DNA from 3 places in the Thermoleptolyngbya sp. C42_A2020_037 genome. Region 2 is predicted to be linked to each of the others. Evidence: riboswitches for the same ligand, from Rfam matches in the RefSeq annotation. Region 2 holds a riboswitch; each other region holds the start of a gene.

Region 1 (7,780 bases), on a different contig from region 2:
TTGATGCTCAAGGATTGTAGGTCTCCGAGCAACGCTATGTAACTGGGGGTGAGTACAGAGAACGAGGGCGATCGCCCTCACTCTGCGTTCAACCCAACATTCCGTGATACCCTTCTGTAAAGAATCGTAGCGACGGTTTTGCTACAAATTTTTTGATTGTTTCGCCTGTAACTCCCGAAAAACCAGTCCCATCTGTCCCTAATTTTGTCCCTGATCCTGAACAATCTGTCTCTGTCGGTGTGAGGTTGTTGTGATTCAAACGCTGAAATACACGGGCTTTTTGCAAGCCCTCGTCAAGCTGGGTTTCAAACTGGGCAAACGCTCCTGGTGGCTGACGGCAGTGCTGTGGCTGGTGGCGATCGCCCCTGCTCGTGCCGAACTTGACCTGCGCGTGTCGATCGAGCGCGACGTGCCCGCCGTGCAAATTGGCAGCAACACCGCCTCTGTTCTCAAAGATGGCTCTGGGCGGGTGCTGGGGCAACTTCCTCAGGGAACCTCCCTCATCGCCACGCCCGATACCGCAGGTCTGAGGGTAAACGACTGGCAACTTAGTGCTGTCTGGCTAGAGCCGCAAAACGGCGGCTTTGTCTACATCGACAACCCCAACGACAACACGCGCGGCCGTTACTATCGCGGGCGAGTGCTGGTGGTTCCCACCTCCTCCGGACTAACTGCTGTAAATTATGTTGACCTGGAGGAATACCTCTACAGCGTGGTAGGCAGTGAAATGCCCGCAAGCTGGCATCTGGAAGCCCTCAAAGCCCAAGCGGTTGCTGCCCGTACCTACGCCCTCTATCAGCGGCAGACTAGTGGCAACACCGTCTTCGACGTAGGCAACACAACCCGCTGGCAGGCCTATGGCGGCGCAGAAAAAGAGGCTAGCAGCACGATCGCTGCTGTGCGAGCAACCCGTGGGCAAGTGCTAACCTACAACGGGCAACTCATCAACGCAGTTTATCACTCCTCCTCTGGCGGCCATACGGAAAACTCCGAAGATGTATGGGTGAGTCCGCTGCCTTACCTGCGCGGCGTGCCCGACTATGACCAAGCAGCTCCTGTGTTCCAGTGGACAGAAACCTTTACGGCTGAGCAGATGCGGCAGCGCATTACAGGCGTTGGCAATATCCTCCGGTTTGAACTGGTACAGGCTTCGCCCAATCAACGGTTGCGGCGAGTGCGCGTGGTAGGCGATGCAGGCAGCAGAGAGCTAACGGGCGATCAGATGCGGCAGGCGCTAAATCTCCGCAGCACCCTGTTTACAATTCAACCTCAAGCGGGTCAGGTGGCCAGCGCTCAGGGCGCAGCAGCTCCACCCAGCTTCCAGGTGACGGGACGGGGCTTTGGGCATGGCATTGGTATGAGCCAGTACGGCGCGTTTGGCATGGCTTCCCAAGGCTCTAGTTATCGAGACATCGTGACCCACTACTATCGCGGGGCGATTCTGTCGCGCATTCGGGTGCAATAGCGCTGGTGCATAGTGGTTCTATTCCTGCGGTTTTGCGAATAGCGGTTCTATCGCGCCCAATTGGATCTCTTGCCGCTGCGTTAGCACCATCGCAATGTCTTTCTCATAGTAGGCGGCCTCGTTGATAAACACGGGAAACGTGACGGTTTCGCCTGTATAGGGCAGGGTTTCTCCGGTGAGTGAGAGAAACATTGGGTCATCAGGACTCAGTCTTTCGTAGTCCTGCCCCTGGAGTTGGGGATGGATCATAGCGGTGATTTGTCCCTCGGCATCTCTGGGGTAGGGCACCGTGCCCAAATATCGATAAACAGTTAGCGGTTGTACCGCAGGCAACGGTTTGTCCCAGTTTTGCTGGTCTAGCACATCCAGGATTTGCTGAACCAACGCCTCGGTGCGCTGAAACAGGTCAGCCCGCAGCACACCCTGAGCCACCGGGCCAACCTCTAGGCAAATGCCAAACCGACCGAGCGATCGCAGCGCGTCTTGCTGTCGCCCTGAGTCGGCCGAACTGTAAATCCGCAGGTCGGGCTGTTGGGCGCTGAGGGCTGCTGCCAGTCTCAGTTTAAACGGGTGGTGATCATCCAAGATTAGCGTCATCCCCATGTTCGACGTGGTGCTGTGGATATCGAGAATGACATCGGCAGGTGTGGAGCCGGATGGCCCAAAGCGGCGGTTGATTTCTTGCGCCCGACGGATTTCATAATCGACGGGGTCTGGTAGTTCCAAATGGGCGCGATCGCAGCATCGGTTCATATCCTGATCGACATAGCGCACCCCAGCGGCGATCGCCTCCAGATTGCTCAGCAGCGTCATCGTCTCGAAACTGGGGCGCGAGATGAGTTGGGGAGCGTATTGAAATCTCCGGATCAGGTAAATTCCCGTCAACTCGTTGCCATGTGTGCCGCCGACCAGCAGTACTCGCCGAATCCTATCCATATTTCTATAGCTATCTCTATAGCTTGCCTTAGTGTCTTATTCATCTCCGACAGGACTTACCCGCCTGCGATGGAAATTTCGGGGTTGAATCGTGTTTCGCAGGCGCAGCTCATCAGAAACCTTTCAACTGCATTCCTTTTCTCTTAAATCGAGATGAGGCCAGAATAGCGCGAGAAGCCTGGGGGTTGCCGCAGTTATAATGCCTTGATGTCGCTACCTATGGCGATCGCCCAAGAGGCTATGCACCCACCCTCAGGAAACGAGTGCTTTATATTCCTGTAGATAGAAAAGCCCGTCTCAAACCTATAACCAAGGGCGATCGCCCAACACTCCCTGTGGGAGATACCAATCACATCGCATCAATTTATGCTGTGATACAGCAAGATTGAAACAGCGATTAAAGGTTATCACGCTGCCCCAAATTACCAAATTAATAGTTGAAAGGGCAATGTTTGGGTCGCCAATGTATCTCAATCTCGCGCCAATAATCTCTGAGTTGAGGTGCTAAACGTGCTGAGTTTTAATGCTTTGTTTTTAGTGGAACCTGCGGTTTCTGCTGCCCAAGAAGGTGCGGGCGTGTCTCTGGCTGCGGTATTTGTGGTTGGCTTTCTGGCTGCGGCAGGTCTGGGTTCTATCGCCTGGTACAACTCTCGCCGTCCGACGGGTTGGGAAGATAAGGAGCGTCCTGATATTGTGCCCGAAGTCGATCCGAATCCACACGTTTAATTCAGGTTTGGATTGAGAAAATGATTGGGGCGATTAACAAGAACTGGGCTAAAGGCTGGGCTTCAGTTTGAAGTTTTTGGATTTCTGCGCGTTTTCTTTGAATTTTCTTTGAGTTCTTGTAGGGATTTTTGAAAAGAGGGCGATCGCCCCCAAAACCCTTCCCTCAAGATTGCTTGCAAATCTATTGGAGGATAATTCCATGTCAACGAACGAACGAGTCGAACGGGACACCTATGATCGCGGGATTATCCCCGCTGAAACTGCCGCCCGCAAAGAGCGCGAAGGCGAGAACTACAAGCAAACCCCGACCGCTGAAGGCGACATCGATACGGCTGCGGGCTATACGGTAGACAACGAGGGCCTGGTGAATAATTTCGCCGTTGAACCCGAAATGTATTACGAGGTGCCGGGCGACCTGAAGGCGAAGGAAGAGGCAGAAGAAGCCGCCCGCGCCGCCGAACTCGCCGAAATTAACGACACCGATGAAGACGGCAAGTTGACCGAAGATGGCGACAATCGCAGCAAAGGCGTTGGCGTGATCTAAATTCAGCCAAAAGGCTTGCTGAGCGAAGGTGGGAAGTGCTGCCGATGACGGGGCGCTTCCCTATTCGTTTAGTGCGGCTGGAGCAAGGACAGATATGCCAGGATCTTTCGCTTCTATCTTGCCAAAGCGAGCGATCGGATAGAAGCGGAAGATGGCTCGACCGATGATGTTTTTAACAGGCAGAAAGCCCCAAACGTGGGAGTCGTTGCTGTTGTTGCGGTTGTCGCCCATGACAAAGACGTGGCCCGGCGGCACCGTTACGGCACGCATTTCATAGTTGGGGGGTTCGGCAATATAGGGTTCCGTCAGGGGTTTTCCGTCGATCCAGACTTTGCCCAGGTGAACCTGCACCGTTTGTCCGGGTTGACCAATCACCCGCTTGATGAACGCCTGATCGGTCGTGTAGCCCAACTGCTGAAGCTGGGTCGGTGGGTCGAAGACCACGATGTCGCCCTGCGCCGGAGGATGCAGCCGATAGGACACTTTTTCGACCACTAGGCGATCGCCCACTTGCAGCGTCGGCACCATCGAATCCGATGGGATATACCTCGGCTCCGCTACGAATAGCCGAATCACGAGCGCCAGCGCAAGGGCGATCGCCAGCACCAGTCCGTTTTCTCGCTGGGTCTTCCAGAAGCCAGCGCTGCGCTGAGGTGGCTCATTGGCGCGATCGCCCGCCAGGGCTTCGGGCGGCTCTGGAGACGCAACCGTTGGGCTGGGTTCGATGGCGTTGGGCAGCGAGGCGTTTGATGCAGGCGTGTCACCGGGCGGAGTCGTCATGGGAAAACGCAGGCGGCTAAAAAGAGTAGTTAAAAGGCGTAAAACGATTCGGAGCGTACCTGGTCTAGTTTAGCCCCCAGCAGCACCGCTACGTCCTGAAGCTGGGCCGGGCGATCGCCCACCGCGCAAATGTCTACATCCACCGCTGTCAGGTCGATGCCCGACTGTGCCAGGGTTTGACCGATCTGGTCGGGCTGCGTCGGCAAATAGTGAAACAGCGGCCACTGCTGCTGGAGCGATCGCCAATCCGCCTCATACGGCAGGCAGTCTGGCGTTTCTGGGTTCGCCTGCACCAGCCACACGGGCCGATCAAAGCCCTGCTCTCGCAGCCAGTCGATCTGGCTTTTTAGCGGGGCAATGCCCGAACCCTCGGCAATATACAGGCGCGGCCGATCGGGAATGTGCGCTAGCGTCATCAAGCCGTAGGGCCCGCGCAGGGCGATCGCCCCGCCGATGGGTAAATCTTGCAAATAGGCAGAACTCCAGCCCACCCGCGACACGCACAGTTCGACTTCTGGACAACGCGACGGCGACGACGCGATGGAGTAAATCTTGCTGAACTGCTTGCCATCTCGCTGAAACCGGGGCCACACTGACTGCCCAGGCCAAAACCGAAAATCTGGCTGATCTAGGTATAGGCGAATGGCCTGAATCGTTGGCGTAAGGGCGATCGATGACAGCACCGTACCGACGCAATCCATGGCCGGAAGGGGAGTCGGCGGCGGGGCGATCGCCGAACGAACCCCAGGCGCACTAACCTCCGACAAAAGAGGCTGTCGCCGTTCTAAATTGTGCATTCTCACCTCGACCCGTGCATCGCGGGCATCGCAATGGACAACATCGGGCGGGCATTCTGACTTTGAGGCGGGTTTTGCACGATGCGCTCTGGCACGGCTCAAACCCCTCATTCACAGTTGCGGCACAGCGCCGGATTTGCACCGGACTTTCCCCACAAAGTTGGCAAAACCGCAGGGCGATCGCCCCTTGCATAGCAAACATCTGCTGTCTGGACTGATCCTCCAGACAACCCGAATTCGTCCCGAAATTGTAGCTCGGATTGGGTCAGGTCGTCGCAAGCTGAAAATTACGGAAAATTACGGATCGTTGCAACCCTGGCAAACCGGGGGCTGGGCTGGCGTCCCTGCCTACTTGGTCAGCGGCTGCTTGCGAGTCGAGCCGCTGAGTTGCCGCAGCCGCTTGGCGCCCAGCTTTGCGCCTTTGGCCCAGGGCACTTCATGCAGCAGCGTGTAGAAGCTGGGAATGATGAACAGCGTCAGCAGCGTCGCCAGCGACAGACCCGAAAACACGACAATGCCTAGCGGCCGCAGGAATTCTGACCCTTCGCCAATGCCCAGCGCCAGCGGAAACATCCCCAGCACGGTGGTAATGGTAGTCATCAGGATGGGCTGGAGGCGCTGCGGCGCGGCTTGCAGCATGGCGCTGCGGTGGTCTAGGCCTTGCTCTTCGCGGATTTGATTCGCCAGTTCTACCAAAATAATGGCGTTGTTGACCACAATGCCCACCAGCAGCACCGCGCCCACGATCACCGTCGCGCCGATCGCCGTTTGGGTCAGGAACAGACCGAAAATGCCGCCTGCCAGCGCCAGGGGAACCGTCAGCATGATCACCAGCGGATCGACCAGCGAGTTATATTGCACCGCCATCACCACAAACACCAGAAAGGCGGCCAGCCCCCCCAGCAGAATCAGGGATGAACGCACTTCCTGGGCGCTTTGGGCACTGGCGCTAGGCAGGCGGCTCACGCCTTCGGGCAGCGTCAATCCCGCCAGGATCGCGTCCGACTCGGCGATTGCATCGCTGAGGTTTGCGCCATCCACCAGGTTGCCTACGATTTGAAAGATCTGCCGCTGGTTGATCCGCTGAATTTCTCCGGGCGCTTCGCCAGCCTCGATCCGCGCCACGTCGGCCAACCGCACAAGCTGTCTGCCGCTCGTAAAGACAGGCAGTTGGGCAAGCTGGGCCGGGCGCTGGATGGCATTGTCGGCAAGCTGCACGCGGATATCTACCAGGCGATCGCCCCGCTGAAGCTGCGTGGGCACTGATCCCGTAATGGCGGTCTGAATCGTGTCGCCAATGTCTTCGGTGGAAAGTCCCAACTGCGAAGCCCGCTCCCAGTCTGGGCGCACCTGGATTTCGGGCTGCGCCTGATCTGCATCGGGGCGATAGCGGGCCTGCCTGGCCTGCGAATCGAGCGCCGCCAGCACTTCGCGCCCTGCCTGCTGTAGGGCACGGGTGTCACTCCCCTGGAGCAGGATATCTACATCGGCCCCGCGCACGGGCGAGTTATTCACAATCAGCCCGCGCACCGATTCTGGACTCAGCCGCAGGCGCGTTCCCACCAAGTTCAGCCGATTCAGTTCGGCGGTCATCCGCTCCGTGAACTCAGCCACATTGGTTCCTGGCTTCAGGGTAATGGTGCTGGAGCCGCGCAGGGGGTTGGCGTTGGTGTTTGTGCCAAACAGCGACCCGCCTGCGGTGGAAAAGAGATACTCCACTTCGGGCTGTTGCAGCAAAATCTGGTCGGTCAGTTCCATCACCCGGCGGTTGTCTGCTAGAGAGGTGCCGGGGGCAAACTGGGCGTTGAGCCGGGCCTGGCCCGTGTTGATGCGGGGCAAAATCTCCTGCGGAAGCTGACCCGCCATCCAGAAGCTCGTACCGCCAAACAGGGCGATCGCCAGCCCAATCACCACCAGCCGATGCCGCAGCACCCACGATAGCCCCCGCACATAGGTATGGGTCGCATCTGCCAGCCGCGCTCGAAACGCCCGCAGCGGAGCCGAATCGCCCACCCGACTCGACCAGCGCACCGCCAGCAGCCGCGAGGTCAGCATGGGCACCACCGTCAGCGCCACGATCAGCGAAGCTGCCACCGCAAAGCTAATGGTGAGAATCAACTGGCTAAATAACAACGAAAAGAAACCGCCAATCAGCAAAAAGGGCAACACAGACACCAGGTTGGTGGTTGTAGACGCGACCAGCGCCGATTCTAGCTGCTGGCTGGCCAGTTCCGCTTGCCGCAGGAGAAATGCCGTCGCGCTGACCCGTTTGCCTGTGCGTCCACGGGTCACATTTTCAGCATCGCTGCTGGGGTCATAGTCGTGTCCACGGCTGGCATAAATCCCGTTGCCATTCCCATTCCCGTTGCTCTTTCCGCGTCCATTCCTGTTGCCATTGCCATTTCCATTACCATGTCTATTGCTGGAATCGTGACCGTTGCTATGTCCATTGCCGTAACCGTAATCATGCCCGCCGCTGTTCGATTCATCCGGTATTTCCACATCCTCGGTCGTGGAGTATTCAGCAGTCTC
Region 2 (7,780 bases):
AACGATTTCTCGCGGGCGGCGCTCGCGAGAAATCGTTCAAAATCCAGAAAACCTATCGCAAGTGCGTAAGGTCTGCTTATTTTGGAAAGCCACAGGTATCGTTACAGACTTCCTGATTCCACGACCTTTTCGAGATACTGGCTTTCCAGCAAAAACGCGCCGCGCCCAAACCGAACGCCCCAATAGCCACCGGGGCGGCGATCTAGTACAATGCCTTCTTCTCCAACCTTAATCAGGTCGGGTGGACGCAGCATGGGCATGGGTTCTGCGGTTTTGAGGTAGGCTGGCAGGGCGATCGCCCGCACCCGATCGCCCACCTGAAACACCTTCTCCTCTGTTCCATCCAGTTCTGCCATTGCTTCACCCTCGTTCAGGGAACTTGCCAGATTTTTTCATGATACTGGCTCGGTTCCGCATAGGGATCAATCATTTCGCCATGATGATGCCCATGCGTATGGCTGTGGGGATGCCCGTGGGCGTGGCTGGGTTCATGGTCATGCGTGTGATCCTGCGGATGGCTGTGTCTATGTGCATGATTTTGAGCATGATTTTGAGTATGTTCATGCGCGTGTCCGTGTGCATGTCCATGATCGTGCCCGTGTGCGTGTGCGTGTTCATGATCGTGCCCGTGTGTGTGTGCGTGTTCATGCCCGTGGACTGCGCCATTGCCCACAGCTACCAGACGAAACTTGCACATTTCGCAATTCATCTGCACCTGCCCAAGCTGCGTTTCGATTTCGCGATCGCGCAATACAGAAAACAGCGTCCTATGCAGCCCCATCTCTGGCAGGCAGACCATTGAAATGTCGGGAAACTGGGACTGCTGTTGGGCTGTGATCGTGGCAATTTTCTTAACCAGCACGCCCGTAAACAAAAAGTAGGGCAGCACGATAATCCGCCTGGGCTGATACAGGCGGGCGCGGCGGAAGCCCTCTTCTAGCCGGGGATGGGTAATGCCGATAAAGCAGGTTTCGACGGTGCGATAGCCGCTGCCTTCCCAGAGAATTCGCGCCATTTTATAGACATCGCCGTTGGCATCGGGATCGCTGGCCCCGCGCCCCACAAACAGCAGCACCGTGTCTTCCCGCGCAATGCCCTGGGGATTCCACTGCGGCTGGTCGAGTTCTGCGAGGCGCGATCGCCACAGATCCAGAATTCCTGGCGTAATGCCAAAGTGCCGCCCATAGTGAAACGTGACCTGGGGATGGCGCTGGCGGGCGCGATCCAGTTCATTGGTCACGTCGAACTTGTTGTGTCGCGCCGCAAATAGCAGCACAGGCAGCACCGACAGGTCGGTATAGCCCCTGGCAACGCACTCGTCTACGCCCTGCTGAATCGACGGCTCTGTCAGTTCCAAAAAGCAGGGCACGACTGGACGCGAGGTGTCTAGCGCTTGATACGCCGCCGCAAAATCTAGCAAGCCCTGGCGACCATCGGCATCGCGGCTGCCGTGGCCCACCAGCAGCACCGGGCGCTGCATCGGTAGCGGGGGAAGATCGAGCTGGAACGAATTTCCGAGGGCGATCGCCTGCTGCTCTGGCTCCAGAGGATACATCAGCGGCTGCGCTAACGGCTCAGGGTTCCCAGCAATGGGTAAATTGGACTTTGAAGAAACGGGGTCAATAGAAAGGGTCATAAAAATCAAAACTCCATTCCCGTGCGACGCGGGAGCTAGAGTGAAAAAACAGCAGGCTGGCGTTCTGGCTGGGGAGTTTTGGTTTGATCAATGTCTAACCAATTCAATATGCTCAGACTCCCATCACAGCTGCGGCACAGCGCCGGACTCTCACCGGACTTTCCCACCCTGCGGCTGTTCACATGTGCCTAGCCATCTTACCCCAGGCGGGGAATCGTGGAATGGGGGAGAGGGGGATTGGGATGTGTCCCAGATTGGGAATGAGGGGATAATAAGAGGATCGCGGGATCGCGTCCTTCCCCGGATTGCGTTTTCAATTGCGTTTTTTAGTGCGTTTTCAATTGCGTTTTCCCAATGTCCTTTCGCAAGCGCATCGCCTTTTACCTCGAAGATATCGACACGCCTACCGGAAAGGCGCTCAACCTGCTGATTACCGGGCTGGTGCTGCTGTCGGTGGCGATTTTTGTCGCGCAGACCTATCCGCTGTCGGAGGAGTGGCGGACGGTTTTGGGGGCGCTGGATCTAGCACTGCTGCTGCTGTTTTCGCTGGAATATTTGCTGCGGCTGTGGTGTGCAGAAGATCGGCTCAAGTTTGTATTCAGTCTCTTTGGGCTGATTGATTTGATGGCGATTTTGCCATTTTTCTTGGGCGCAGTGGATATTCGGTTTATCCGCATTTTCCGCTGGTTTCGGATTTTGCGGCTGGCGCGATTTTTTGAAGGGCGGACGGTGTTTGGCTATGTCACGACGGAAGACAGCGCCATTTTTGCCCGCATTTTGTTCACGCTATTTTCGATCGTGTTTGTCTATTCTGGGCTGATCTATCAGGTCGAACATCCGGTCAACCCGGAGCAATTCAACACGTTTTTTGACGCGATTTACTTCTCGATTTCGACCATTTCCACGGCGGGCTTGGGCGATGTGGTGCCGATTACCGATGGCGGGCGATCGCTCACCATTTTGATGCTGTTGACCGGAATTTTGTTCATTCCCTGGCAGTTGGGCGATTTGATCAAGCAGTTGGTTAAAACGGGCACCCGTGTCGCTGTGCAATGCCTGAATTGCGACCTGTCGGTGCATGACCAGGATGCCCTGTTTTGCAAAAACTGCGGGACGCGGCTGCCTGCGAAGCCAGAGATTTTTTTGGGTGAGAGTGATACAAATCCAACTCAAGTGGAGAACGTGATCAAGTAGACTAGGGTGCAGTTTTATTTCTGGTTTTCCAGAGCGCTCTGGGCTTGCACTCGTCAGCGGGCCCAGGGGTGCGCTAGTTCTATCGTGAGGAGCAAACAGCAATGCAGCAGCGAGGGGTCACAGTTTGGTTTACCGGGCTGAGCGGCGCGGGCAAGACGACGATTCGCATGGCGGTGGAAAAGGAATTGCGCGATCGCGGCTTGGCGGTAGAAGTGCTGGACGGCGACATTGTGCGCCAGCATCTCACCAAGGGGCTAGGCTTTAGCAAGGAAGACCGAGACGAAAACATCCGCCGCATTGGCTTTGTGGCGCATCTGCTCAGCCGCAATGGCGTAATTGTGCTAGTGTCGGCGATTTCGCCCTATCGGAACGTGCGCGATGAAATGCGCGATCGCATCGGAGATTTTGTGGAAGTATACGTCAATGCACCGCTCAGCGTGTGCGAAGAGCGCGACGTGAAGGGCCTCTACAAAAAAGCGCGGGCGGGCGAAATCAAGCAGTTCACAGGCATCGACGACCCCTACGAAGCGCCGCTAAATCCTGAAGTAGAATGCCGCACTGACCAGGAAACCCTAGAAGAGAGCGCCGCCAAGGTGCTGAATTTCCTGAAGCAGCAGGGCTACCTGTCTGGACAACCCGCCGCCTCGCTCAAAAAATCGTAAGCGTCTGGGCTGCTTGAATCAGTCCTGGCACGGCCGCTGCGTTCCATCCCACCTCGGCGCGGCGGCCCGTCAGCAGGATCATCCGCAGACTGTAGGACTGGGGAAACCCTTCGACCTCTAGCCAGAGGCGATCGCTCTCCAGTTCACAGGCAATACGCTCCTCTTCCATTAGTTCTGCCCCCATCTGGCTCATGGTTTCCGCCAGTTGCCCCGCCAGCCGACAAAAATCCTCCAGTTCCGCTGCGGTTAGCTCCAGCGCCCAATCGTCGCCGCCGACGAGTCCAGCAAATTCGGGCGCGTCTTCGTCCCAGCCGATTTGCCAGCCGGGGCCGCGTTTGAGGGTACGAGGCATTGGGAGTAATATCGATTTTGGATTTTGGATTTGCGATTTTGGATTTGCGATTTTAGATAGCCAGTCAAGCGTCTGCGGGGCTTCTCACACCTTCGTTCGTCGCTCCGCTTATTCCGCCATTCGGATCGGCTCAACCACCAAAATATTCGTGCCGTCGAGCCGCCCCAGCACGCGCACGGGCGTATTGACCGGGAGATGAAGCTGCCGCCAGGGCAAATCCAGGCACGCTTTCCAGCGAGTTCCCTCGTGCATGACCCAGCCCGTATAGCCGGGGTAAATGGCTTCTTTCACAACGCCTTGGTCGCTGGCAGGGCCCACGCCCAGCAGGTCGGTGATGGGCAAAACTTCTTCTGGCAGCCAGGTGAGTGGGGCAGGGGTTGCCTCAATCCCAGGAGCAGGCTTGGCTTCGGCGGAATTGGGGTCAGTGGTGGGGGCGCTATATTCGGGACTGGTGCGCTCTGGCGCAGTCGGCACGGTCGGCGCGGTCGGCGCGGTCGGCGCAGGTGGCATAGGTGGTACAGTCGGCGCGGTCGCAGTCGGTACCGCAGGCGTGGGAACCGCTGCTGGCTGGGGCGCGGGGGCAGGGAATGGAACAGCAGGCGGCGTGGGTTGGTCGGGCTGGGCGGCGGGTTGGCTTAGGTTTGGCATGGCGGTGGTTGATGGCGGTAGAGCATCCAAATGGGTAGAACTCGGAGTTCTCCATTCAGAATTCCCAGGAGTGGAACCCGGAATAGAAGCATCCCATAAAGTTTCCTCTGGGGAAATCTGTCGAGGATGGGAGAAAGCCTCGGCAAGGGGGAGGAGATAGGTTTCGGGCGGGGCCACGGCGAGGGGCGATCGCCCGTCAGGAGCCGCTTGTACGGGTTCTCGGAAGGGATGCTCCTGATCTCCATATCGCCCCTCTCGCGCCAGATTATGCCGGGAGTCCAGGCTGGTCAGCGTGGATTCGGCAGGGTTCCCAAACCGCTGCCCCAACGAGGTGGCTTGCAGCGCCATCCCTTTCTCGCCTAGCAGATCTGCCCAACTTGGCGGCATCTCGGCTCGATTTTGAAAAATCACAGGCAACCAACTGGCGCAGGGAAAATCGCGCTCCAGTTCTGCTAGACGCTGGCGGGCCTCCCGCACTGACAGATACAGCGGAGTGCCGCGACAAAAGGCGCTGAGGAAGTATTTCAGAAATTCCTGGGCGATGCGATCTGGAACGGGTTCGCGCATGACGATGAGCTGGGGGATGTGAAGCTGTCGCAGATCTTGCGCCAAGCCCAGCCCGTTGCAAGAGTTCAAAATTGCCAGCTTCAGGCCGCGCTGCACGGCTTTGTCGAGGCTGGCCCGAAAGTCGGCGATCGCCAAACTGTCGGTCTGATTGATAAAAATTCGCCCGCGATCGCCCCCCTTCGCGCCCGCCCCCTCAACGCTTTCGCTATGCCCAGCAAAAAAGAGAATGTCCCAGGTTTGCTCAAACAGGCGACCGCTAATATCCTGGCGCGACGGTTCCACTAGAAACTTCACCTCCGCCAGGGGCAATTGCTCTAGCAGGGCGCGGTCGGTGGCGACATCAATCCCGATGCTGTTGCCCAAAATTGCCAAAATCCGCACCCGACCGCTGGGCGGCACAGCCAGCACCGGACGAGTGCGCTGGGCAGCAGGCGAGCTAAAGGCCAGTTCCGTATTGGGATAGCGCTCAAAAAAGTCCCACAAGTGCCAGGGCAACTGCGCCAGCAGCGGGTCGCGGGTATGGACTAGCACGCGCACGGTGTCGTTGCGCTTGAGTTCGCAGAGCAAATCCTCTTTGATGGGGCGAAATTCCCTTGCCGCCAGCCAGTTCGACATTGCCCGCTGGAGATAGTTGGCCGCCGTCTGGCAAGCTCGGATGCACGACCAAACCGAACTGGTATAAGACACCTGTTTGGGGCGCAGGCGCGTCGGCATGGGCAACTGACGATAGCAATACCGCCAGTAGTTGAAGTATTCCAGCAGGCGGGGCTGGGGCGGCAGCCGACCGGACGACTCTAGCTCTGGCTGCTTGCCGTCTTCGCCCACTTCCAGACCGACCTGCACGCCCGATGCCAGATCGCCGTCTAGTCTTAGCAGAACGAGTTTCGTCATGGCTATGCCTCCGGAGTAGGCGTAGGGGTTGGGGATTGGGAGCTAAGGGGGGTTTGGAAAGGCTCAAATCAGGAAGGTTTCGACGTGGCGATCGCCTCCCAGGCTGATCACCACATCAAATGCTTCGCCCGTCTGTCCTTCAAACTGGAGTGTGGCTCGACCGCTGCGGCTGGGCTGGGCAGACATCGACTCATGACCCTGCTGATCGACCACCCACAGTTGCAAGCCTGCGGGCAGGTCGCCGCCATCGCGGGCCGCGCAGATGACGGATAAATCAAATACATCAGGCTGCTGCGTCGGGCAGATCTGCACAATCAGCGCCACCCACTCCAGCCGTCGGTCAAAATGGCGCACCTCGACGAATTTGCCACGGGCGACGGGCCGCGGGCCGCCAGCGGATGACAGGGCGGCATAGGGCGATGCGTCGCGGCAAATCGTGCCCAGATGTCCCTGATCCCAAATGTCTGCCAGCGGCAGCCAGGACGCATCGAACTGTCCATTGTGCCAGGTCGCCAGATGCGTGATCGAGCGGGCGGGGAGAGGGAAGGAATGGTGAGCTGGGGGCTGGAGCGATCGCCGCAGGTGATATTCCAGCACATCGCGCGGCGACAGCACCGGAACGCCCGCGCCCTCAAACTGTTCTGGGCGATGGGTAATCAGCCCGTCCATGCGGTAGTGCAGTGCACAGGCAATTTCTTCAGCCGAGTCGTATTCAAAGGGCTGGCTATGGGCCCGCAGCCAGATGTTGGCATCGCTCCGACACACCGTCAGCATCCGCATCAGCATTTCGGCGAGGGTCTGGGCATGACGAGCGTCGCGCTGGTTCATGATAATGCAGAGCCGCTGATAGCCCAGTTCGGTAATGCAGCCGTGGATCTGCCGCTGCTGCAAGCATTGCCACAGAAAGCTGGCATAGTCGGCGCTGATGCTCGGACGGCTCAAAATCAGATCCACCAACAAATCTGCGTCTAGCATGTAGCACCGGGTACAGAGCGATTGGGGGAAGCGATTAGAAACCATGAAACTCTCTCCTGAGCGTGACGTGAGTAGCGGTGCAGACTCCTCAAGGGGTTTGGTGAGGGGGCTTATCTAAAAGACTCAGCCTGATGACTCAGCCTTATGATTTGGCGTTGGCCCCAGCCCCAAAACTCCTCCTAAAGACAGAGCAAACCGGGCGCGAGGGTCGGTCATCATCCACAAGGCGGCCGTTGCGCTAAACCGTCAGAACCAGGACGCGGGCAGTGCGATCGCCCTTTGGCCGTGTGGACTCCCTCGACAAAGCGCAGTTGACGGCAGGATTGATGGCGGGATTGATGGCGGGATTGATACCGAAAAATGATATCTTTGACTCGGATGGGTTGATGATAGCATTATTTGCTTGTATTCGGGGGCAGTTGACACAGCCGTTGAATTATTTGCTGAACTAGCTGAGCTAAATGAACTTTTTGGACGGGCTGAGAATCTGGCTGGGGCACGGCCGCTAGCCGATGGAGCGGGGCTGTTGTTGCGTCGCCTCTGGAGCAGGCTCAGGAGCCGGACTGCCCATGAGTCGCTGTGCGTCGCTGAGGGATAGCGTATTGGGTTCTGCGACGGGGGCAGCGGGTAGGGGGGCGATCGCCTCGGGTTCTGCTGCGGGCGGATGGGTCGGCGCAGGTGGTCGCATCAGGGCTTGCGCCTCCTCCAGCGACAGCAGCGGCGCAGCAGTCGTCGCCGGATCTTCAATCAGGTCTTTGAGATTGCAGTTCAGCGCATCGCACAGCCGGATCAGCTTGACAATCCAATCCAGGCCGCCGCGACCACGTTCCCAGTTGGCAATAGTAGTTTCTGTCA
Region 3 (7,780 bases), on a different contig from region 2:
CATTCGCCGCTTTATCAAATACATCCTGGGTTCCAATATCGGCGAAGTGATTACCATCGCCGCATCACCGCTGTTTGCCTTTGGCGGTGTGCCCCTCACGCCGTTGCAGATCCTCTGGATGAACCTGGTCACCGACGGGTTGCCTGCCCTGGCGCTGGCAGTAGAACCTGCGGAACCCAACGTCATGAGTCGCCCGCCCCACGATCCCAAAGAGAGCATCTTTGCACGAGGGCTGGGCACCTATATGATCCGCATCGGCGTGGTGCTGTCGATCATTGCGATCGCCCAAATGGTCGTCGGCTATCACCTCGCCCAAACCACTCCCGGCGACCCCGATCGCTGGAAGACAATGGTCTTCACCACCCTGTGCCTGGCCCAGATGGGTCATGCCCTGGCTATTCGATCCAACACCCGCCTAACCCTAGAACTCAACCCCTTCTCCAATCCCTACGTCCTCACCTCCGTCGTCTTTACCAGCCTGCTGCAACTAGCGCTAATCTACGTCGAGCCGCTGCGAAACTTCTTTGGCACCCAAATCCTCAGCCCCCTGGAACTGCTGATTTGTCTCGGATTCAGCCTGCTGCTCTTTGTTTGGATTGAACTAGAAAAACTGCTGTCTCGCTGGCGGGGCAAAGGGTCAGGGGTCGGGGACTGATAGCACAGGGTTCTACAGGGACACGATAAAAATCCCCCCTTTTCGCCCCTAAAGGGAACTGAGGGGTGGGCAGATGCTCAGCCTTCAAGCCGGCCCTTGAATATCAATTCTTCTGAGTGGTGCTACTAATGAAACTGCTAGAAACCCTAAACAAGCTCGACTAGCAATCCAAAATCGCAAATCCAAAATCCAAATAGGATAGCGCCCTAAGGAGAATTCTGGAAATTGGATAGGATAGCGCCCCTAAGGAGAATTCTGGAAATTGGTCGGGCCCTGATAGCCAGAAGCCTTGGCTAGTTGCTCCAGCGTTTGGGTGCCAGAGTAAAACTGGCCGTTGATTTCCCAGGTAGGATAGCCCGTCACTTGCGGCGTGGCGCGACACAGAGCAGTCTGGGAATTCGCTCCGTCTGGCGCACATTCGATGTAAGGAACCTCAGCCGCAGCAGGCTGACCAAAGAGTTGCTTCTGATCGTGGCAATGTGGGCACCAGTAAGCGCCAAACATCTTCGCGCCAATGCGCTTCAGGTGGCGAGCTAGTTCAACCTCTGCCTGCCCCGAAACGGTAGTTACAGGCGGCACGGATGGCCCGTCCACGACCTCACTAGGCGGCGTTTTAATGATGTTGTGCCAAGCCAGAGAACCCACCAGCACCACCACGCCGACCAAGATCCCAGTAAAAATAAGCTGTCCCACATCTTCCCAAGCCCGTCCAAACAGCGTTAGCAAGAACATAGCCAGGGCAAACAGCGCCGATGCAATGCAATAGACGCAGATGCCCGCTGCGCCGAAGGGCACCACGAACTCGGAAAACATGATGTACATCAGGTAGCCGCTGAACACCAGCATGGCGGTGGAGCCTGCAAACAGCAGCAGCCAAGTCGTGTTATCCAAACTGGTTCGCAGGGTCTTGTTTTGGTCAGGATTGACCAGCAGCGGCGCAAAGGCAAACGCCGCCATGCCCAGATAGGCCAGCAGCCCAAACAGCGCCAGAGGTTGCCCAAACAGCGTGGCATAGGGGCTAGAAAGCACTTGCTGACAGCCGCTGGTGGGGCAGGCCGCCTCTCCGCCAAACAGCCGAGTTGCGGTGAGATAGGCAGTGTTTAGCGCACCCAGCAGGGCGATCGCTCCGATAATCTTGCGAGACTGACGATGCAGCCAGGGGGTTTGACGACGGCGGCTCATAGCACCTACTTCTGTCAACTCAGCAATAGACTTCATCAGGATACAGCCCGTCGGCTCATCCCGACTTCCCTATTGTGGCTCAAAGCCGAAAAAAGTGGGTTGGTAGTGGTTATCGCTCCACAACATGAACCTGAAACGGGTTGAGGGCTGCGAGTTTGCAAGTGAGCGGCTAAATTGGCGGAAAAGAGGCGTGCAGGCTGGATGAATGCCTTAACCAGTCCCGAAAATCAGAACAAATGTGAGTAAAAAATGTGAGCAAAGTAGACGCAGCGCAGGATTCACCGTCGGTGGGCATTGTGATTTTGGGGCTAGGGCGGTGGGGAATGCATCTGCTGCGAAATTTTTTGGCGCTGCCGGGGGTGCGGGTGGTGGCGATCGCCGATCCCAGCACCACCCGCCTGCAAACTGCGGTGACCCAGCTTGGGCTAGCACATCGCACGCCCGCCGTTCTTGCCCTCACAGATTGGGCAGCCGCGCTCGCACTGGACGGGGTAGATGCCGTGGCGATCGCCACACCCGCCAGCACCCATGCAGCACTCCTGCGAACTGCGCTAAACCGGGGGCTACACGGATTCGTAGAAAAGCCGCTGACGCTCTGCGCCGCCGAGGGGCGGGAACTGTGCCAACTGGCAGCGGAGCAGGGGCGACGGCTAGTGGTAGATCACACCTATTTGTTTCACCCAGCCGTGCAAGCAGGGCGATCGCTCGTTCAGCAAGGGCAGCTTGGGCAGTTGCGCTACGGCAGCAGCAGCCGGACGCACCTTGGTCCGGTGCGCTCGGATGTCGATGTGCTGTGGGATCTGGCAACTCACGACATTGCCATTTTTAACCACTGGCTGGGAGAGCGACCCGTGCAGGTGCAGGCCTGGGGCACGGTCTGGTTGCAGCCCGCGCTAACCCCACAGCTTGGGGCGATCGCCCAGGAAACACACCAGGCAAAAACGGCAGTACAGGCAGGATTGTCGGATCTAGTCTGGGCGCGGTTGTTTTATCCCAGCAGGTTTCAGGCGATGCTCCAGGTGTGCTGGCTCAATCCCGACCGACAGCGGCGGTTGAGCGTGGTGGGCGATCGCGCCTCACTGATTTTTGACGAAATGGCGACCGATTTGCTAATGCTGCAAACTGGAGCGCTGGTGCTGCGAGACGGGCAATTTTTTCCCACCACCCAGGAGCGACGGGCGATCGCCGTTTCCCGCGAAGAACCCCTGCGCCGCGCCTGCGAACATTTTGTGGACTGTGTGCGGGGCGATCGCCCCTCCGGTCTGTCGTCAGGCGAAGTCGGTGTAGGCCTGATCACAATCCTCGAAGCCCTTTCCCGGTCGATGAACCAGCAAGGGGTGATCGTTCCGGTTACCGACTGAATTTGAAATTTTGGATCGGCGATTTTGGATAGGCGATTTTGGATAGCTGTAAAGCGCCCGGTTCCTTGAACATTCGTGACTCTGCGCGTTTGCTCCTGCAAACGGTGCTATGATTTCAGTCGCTCATCGGCTCTCAAAGGGGAACAGCCTTTGGAGATTGGCGATCGCGCCGATTGGGGAAAGTGCAGTGCAAGTCTGCCGCTGTCCCGCAACTGTGAAGTTGGGCAAGACACCCCGCCCGACCAGTCAGGATGCCCGCCGATGCGCCCTTTTGCCAATTTAGACTCTGCGAGGTACAGACATGAAGGCAAGCATCACCAGAACCCGGAAATTCCCGAAATCGTCCAGAGCACGCGATCGGCGAACCGTCCCGGCCAGCAAACCTAGCGCGGGCTGGCGCAGCGGCGCACTGCTCCTGCTGGCAGGGATGGCGCTCTGTGCTGAACCAGCCCTGGCGCACCACGCCCTGGGAAGCGAAACGCCCAAAACCTTTTTGGAAGGGTTTTTGTCTGGCTTGGCCCATCCTGTGATTGGACTGGATCACTTTGCGTTTGTGGTGGCGATTGGGCTACTGGCAGCAAAGCAGGGCTGGGGACTGCTGTTTCCTATCAGCTTTTTGCTGGCAGCGCTGGGCGGCACGACCCTACACCTGAATCTAGTCGATTTGCCCGCCGTTGAAATTGCCATCGCGGGGTCGGTGTTGATCATTGGGCTGCTGCTAGGGCTGCGAAAGACGCTGCCACTGGGCGGGGCGATCGCCTTTGGAATTTTGGCAGGCTTATTCCACGGCTATGCCTACGGTGAATCCATTGTCGGGGCAACGCCGTCGCCCCTGACCGCCTATCTACTAGGTTTCACGCTGATTCAGGCGGCGATCGCCTTTGGAGTGTGGTGGCTGGGCGATCGCCTGCTGCGCCGCACCACCGAACGAGCCAAAGCGCTGACCCTGCCTGGACTGGCGATCGCAGGTGTGGGGCTGGTGTTTTTGTTGCAGGCTATTTGAGCTAGATGGGGGATAGAGAGATGGAGTGACTGATCCCTTTCCTATCCCCCCACCCGCTGCCACATCGTCTACCATGAGAGAGAGCTTCACCCTTCTTTACCTATGGAATGGCGAGAACTGGGCGGAAATTGGCTAGTGGTGCCAGAAAGCCCGACAGCGATGATTCATTTTTTGGGCGGGGCGTTTGTGGCGGCAGCTCCGCAGGTCACCTATCGCTCGCTGCTAGAGCATCTAGCAGAGCAGGGCTATGCTGTCGTTGCCACGCCCTTTGTCAACACGTTTGACCATGAGGCGATCGCCCGCCAAGTATTGCGGTCATTCCTCCGGGCTGAGGAATATTTGCTAGAGCGCGTGTTTCGTCGCAGCTACGTGCCGCTCTACGGTGTCGGCCACAGCATGGGCTGCAAGCTGCATCTGCTGATCGGCAGCCGCTCGTCGCAAGAGCGAGCCGGCAATATTTTCCTGTCGTTTAACAATTACCCAGCGCGGCGATCGATTCCATTTCTGGATCAAATGTCGCAGTTTTCGACCCAGTTTTCTTCCCAGATTCCGCCCCAGTTTGCGCCGCTGCTGAATGTGGAATTTACGCCATCGCCGACAGAAACCTACACGCTGATCGAGCGGCAGTATCAGGTGCGGCGCAATCTGCTGATTCGCTTTGCGATGGATGATATCGACCAGACGCGATCGCTCTCGGACGTTCTCACCCGCCGTTTTCCAGACATGACCACGCTGCACACGCTGGGCGGCAACCACCTAACGCCAATGGGTCAAGATTTGAAATGGCAGCCCGGTGAAACCTTTACGCCGCTGGATGCCCTCGGACAGTTTATGCAGCAAGGGCTAAACCGAGATTTCATTCAGCTCAAGCGCACCATCACGCGATGGCTGAATCCGGTTGCTGCCTTCAATTTGCCCAGATAGCCCGTACCGCCAGATTAGGCAAAGTTAGGGCAAAATCGAGACGGCCTGCTAAAACAGGTGTAGCAATCTGTGTCGGGTGATTGCGTCTTCTGCCACAACCGGGAGCCGACGCTCTGGCACAAGCGCTATGCTGAGGTCGTCACGGAGTTGGCGTGGGATTCAGAAGGAGAAAGCAATGGGTCGGTTGATGAAACAATCCACAAGACAACTGCTGCTGGGGAGCCTGCTGCTGGGCGGACTGGCGGGGCTGGTCGGATGCAACGATGCCCAGCCGCCTTCGTCCTCTCCTGGCGCGTCGCCGACGGCTGGCCCAGGGTCGCCTGCGCCTTCTTCCCCTGCGCCCAGCCCGACGGCTTCTGCTCCAGAACCAACCGATCCGTCGCTGTTTGTGATTTCAGCCGAGGGTATCGGCCCGGCAAAACTGGGCATGACGCTGGGAGAACTAAAGCAAGCGCTGCCCAATGCCACCTTTGAAGTGCGATCGCCCTTTATTGTCGATTTCGACGCGATCGCCGTGTCCCAGAACGGCAAGCCACAGTTTTATGTGCTGTACCTGGCGGGCGAGAGCTTTGGCGATGATGACGTGGTGCAGGGCGTGCTGACCGATAACCCCAGCTACCGCACCGATCGCGGCGTGGGCCCCGGTACGGCGATCGCCCAGGCAGAGCAGATCTATGGCGATGCCACGCTATCCTACAACACGCAAAACGAATCGCGGGAATATGTCCGGTTTGCCCAGCATCCCGCCACCAACCTGTCCTTTGGCACGGGCAATGGCAGCAGCGAAACAGCAGGCATTTATCCCTCGCCCACAGCGGAATACAACGAAACGCAGCAGTTTCGAGAAGATGCGACCATCCAGTCGGTGCTGGTCATCTGCCTGAATGAGGCCTGCACGCCTGCTTCACCCTGAGCCAGCTTTGGGGTTTGCTTTTGGATTTTGGGTTTTGGATTTTAGATTGCTCAGCCTTCGGTCTTTTGCCTGCTCGCCACTATGCTAAATGTTCTGGTTTCCTCGATTGTTGCGCTGTGGGTGAGTGCGATCGCCCTGCTGTCGGTGCAAAACGCGACCCCTGTCGAACTGCGCTTTTTAACTGGCAGGACGGTGCCGATTCCCATCGGGCTGATGCTGGGGTTTAGCGCGTCGGCAGGGATGCTGGGCGCGGCGCTGGTCCTACCGGGCGATCGCGCTTCCAGTGCCCGCAGCCTAGACGAGGGCGATCCGTTTGAGGACGAATAGCTTTCGCTAAGTAGCAGAACACCGGGCGATCGCCCAGACATCCCCCTGGCTAGGCAGAAGCCTAGAGTGAATACACCCGCCCATCAATCAGCAGCCGAGTAATGCCCTTTGCCTGCAAATGGGGACTGGCCTTCAAAAACACCTGACCGTCGGGAATCTTGACCACGCGCTGCATTCGCCGCACATAGCGCTTGGCCACCCGATGATTATCAAACACAGGCAGGGTGCGCTCCTCTTCCTGGTCGTCGGGAATCAGCCCCAGCCCCGCAAAGTCCTTGAGCGGCCGAGTCACCAAATCCGACGTGCGATCGACCACTAGATAGCAAGACTTGGGCAGTTTGGCTTCCGAGAGCGGCGCAATATGCAGCGGCATGTTGCTGTGCAGTCCACCCGTCAGGTCGTCTAGCTCAACGGCTGCGTCAAGCAAGGAGCCGTCATCGTCATCGTCCAGATCGTCATCCAGATCGTCGTCGAGGTCGTCTGTCAGGTCTTCATCATCTAGCTCGTCGTCATCTTCTTCGTCTATATCCGTGAAAACGCCTTCATGCTTCAAAATGTCGCGCTCAACTGCCTCTAGCTCAGCGACGACAGGTTCCGAAGAATCCTCCCCCCCAAGCTCAGCGTCCGCAGCGAAGGCCGTTTCAACAGAGGCGATCGCCCCATCTTCATCAATCCGCTTCTTTTTAGCCAGTTTGGGCGGCGCAACCGTGGATGGTTTGCTGGGTTCGGGGGGAACGCTTCCTGAACGGCGGCGCTGGCGGCGACCATCGCGGCGTGCGGAGTCCGGCTCGGCTATGTCCATCTCGTCCGCATCCGGCTCCACGGCTTGGGGCACGGCGCTAAACACGTGTGGCTGGGGAGGCTGCGGATCTTCTTCTGATTTCAGGGTCTCTGCCGCTTCTACAGCGGTGGATACGTCGGCGGCGTTCTCAACTTCAGACTTGCTGCTGCCTGCGGTTCGCTTTTTCTGAATCAGCGCGTCATATTCGGCTTCCGACAGGCTTTGCTTCAGAATGCGGCTAATTGTAGAGGTACTGACGCTGAATTGCTGAGCCAGGGATGTGGTGGTTTCGTCTGACTGGCGATACAGTGCCAGAATTTTTTGCTTGTCAGAATCGGTCAGTTTTGTAGGAGGCATGCCGCGTTAACCACTCGCCCCACCGGGGAGCACTGAAGAAAAAACCTGATTGATCGTAACTCAGAATTGTCTGACCCTTGCACGTAACAGTACAAGGGTAACTAAAATTCAATGTCTGCGATCAAACAAAACACTCAGGCGCGGCGACGACTACCCCGACGAGAGCGGCTCGACAGGTCGTATTCTAGCGCAGCACCAATAGCAAACAGGCAGGCGCTAAAAATCCAGAACACTTCGAGCAAGCCGCCCGTTTGATAGCCCTCGACGTAGCGGGTGG

What was found. Region 2 has a riboswitch for cobalamin ahead of IGS16_RS04740 (sirohydrochlorin chelatase). Riboswitches for the same ligand answer to the same signal wherever they lie in the genome.
Region 1: linked by a shared signal. The riboswitch ahead of IGS16_RS02295 (FAD-binding oxidoreductase) and the one ahead of IGS16_RS04740 (sirohydrochlorin chelatase) in region 2 are both predicted to bind cobalamin.
Region 3: linked by a shared signal. The riboswitch ahead of IGS16_RS20365 (HupE/UreJ family protein) and the one ahead of IGS16_RS04740 (sirohydrochlorin chelatase) in region 2 are both predicted to bind cobalamin.

Annotation. Positions count from the first base shown of each region.
Region 1 is NZ_JACYLP010000008.1:16,439-24,218, forward strand. It holds gene IGS16_RS02270 (SpoIID/LytB domain-containing protein) at 251-1,465, shown strand; gene IGS16_RS02275 (aspartoacylase) at 1,484-2,401, opposite strand; gene IGS16_RS02280 (hypothetical protein) at 2,939-3,127, shown strand; gene IGS16_RS02285 (hypothetical protein) at 3,327-3,671, shown strand; gene lepB (signal peptidase I) at 3,732-4,451, opposite strand; gene IGS16_RS02295 (FAD-binding oxidoreductase) at 4,481-5,248, opposite strand; cobalamin riboswitch at 5,277-5,437, opposite strand; gene IGS16_RS02300 (efflux RND transporter permease subunit) at 5,597-7,780, opposite strand, start outside.
Region 2 is NZ_JACYLP010000016.1:20,819-28,598, forward strand. It holds gene sipA (regulatory protein SipA) at 102-356, opposite strand; gene IGS16_RS04740 (sirohydrochlorin chelatase) at 371-1,555, opposite strand; cobalamin riboswitch at 1,673-1,843, opposite strand; gene IGS16_RS04745 (ion transporter) at 1,991-2,830, shown strand; partial or broken gene cysC (adenylyl-sulfate kinase) at 2,926-3,492, shown strand; gene IGS16_RS04755 (DUF1818 family protein) at 3,479-3,844, opposite strand; gene IGS16_RS04760 (CHAT domain-containing protein) at 3,953-5,950, opposite strand; gene IGS16_RS04765 (hypothetical protein) at 6,014-6,970, opposite strand; gene IGS16_RS04770 (helix-turn-helix transcriptional regulator) at 7,431-7,780, opposite strand, start outside.
Region 3 is NZ_JACYLP010000056.1:150,752-158,531, reverse strand. It holds gene IGS16_RS20380 (cation-translocating P-type ATPase) at 1-655, shown strand, start outside; gene IGS16_RS20375 (vitamin K epoxide reductase family protein) at 899-1,837, opposite strand; gene IGS16_RS20370 (Gfo/Idh/MocA family oxidoreductase) at 2,089-3,198, shown strand; cobalamin riboswitch at 3,340-3,476, shown strand; gene IGS16_RS20365 (HupE/UreJ family protein) at 3,500-4,201, shown strand; gene IGS16_RS20360 (DUF1350 family protein) at 4,304-5,125, shown strand; gene IGS16_RS20355 (hypothetical protein) at 5,301-6,038, shown strand; gene IGS16_RS20350 (DUF1049 domain-containing protein) at 6,120-6,365, shown strand; gene IGS16_RS20345 (hypothetical protein) at 6,427-7,503, opposite strand; gene IGS16_RS20340 (hypothetical protein) at 7,638-7,780, opposite strand, start outside.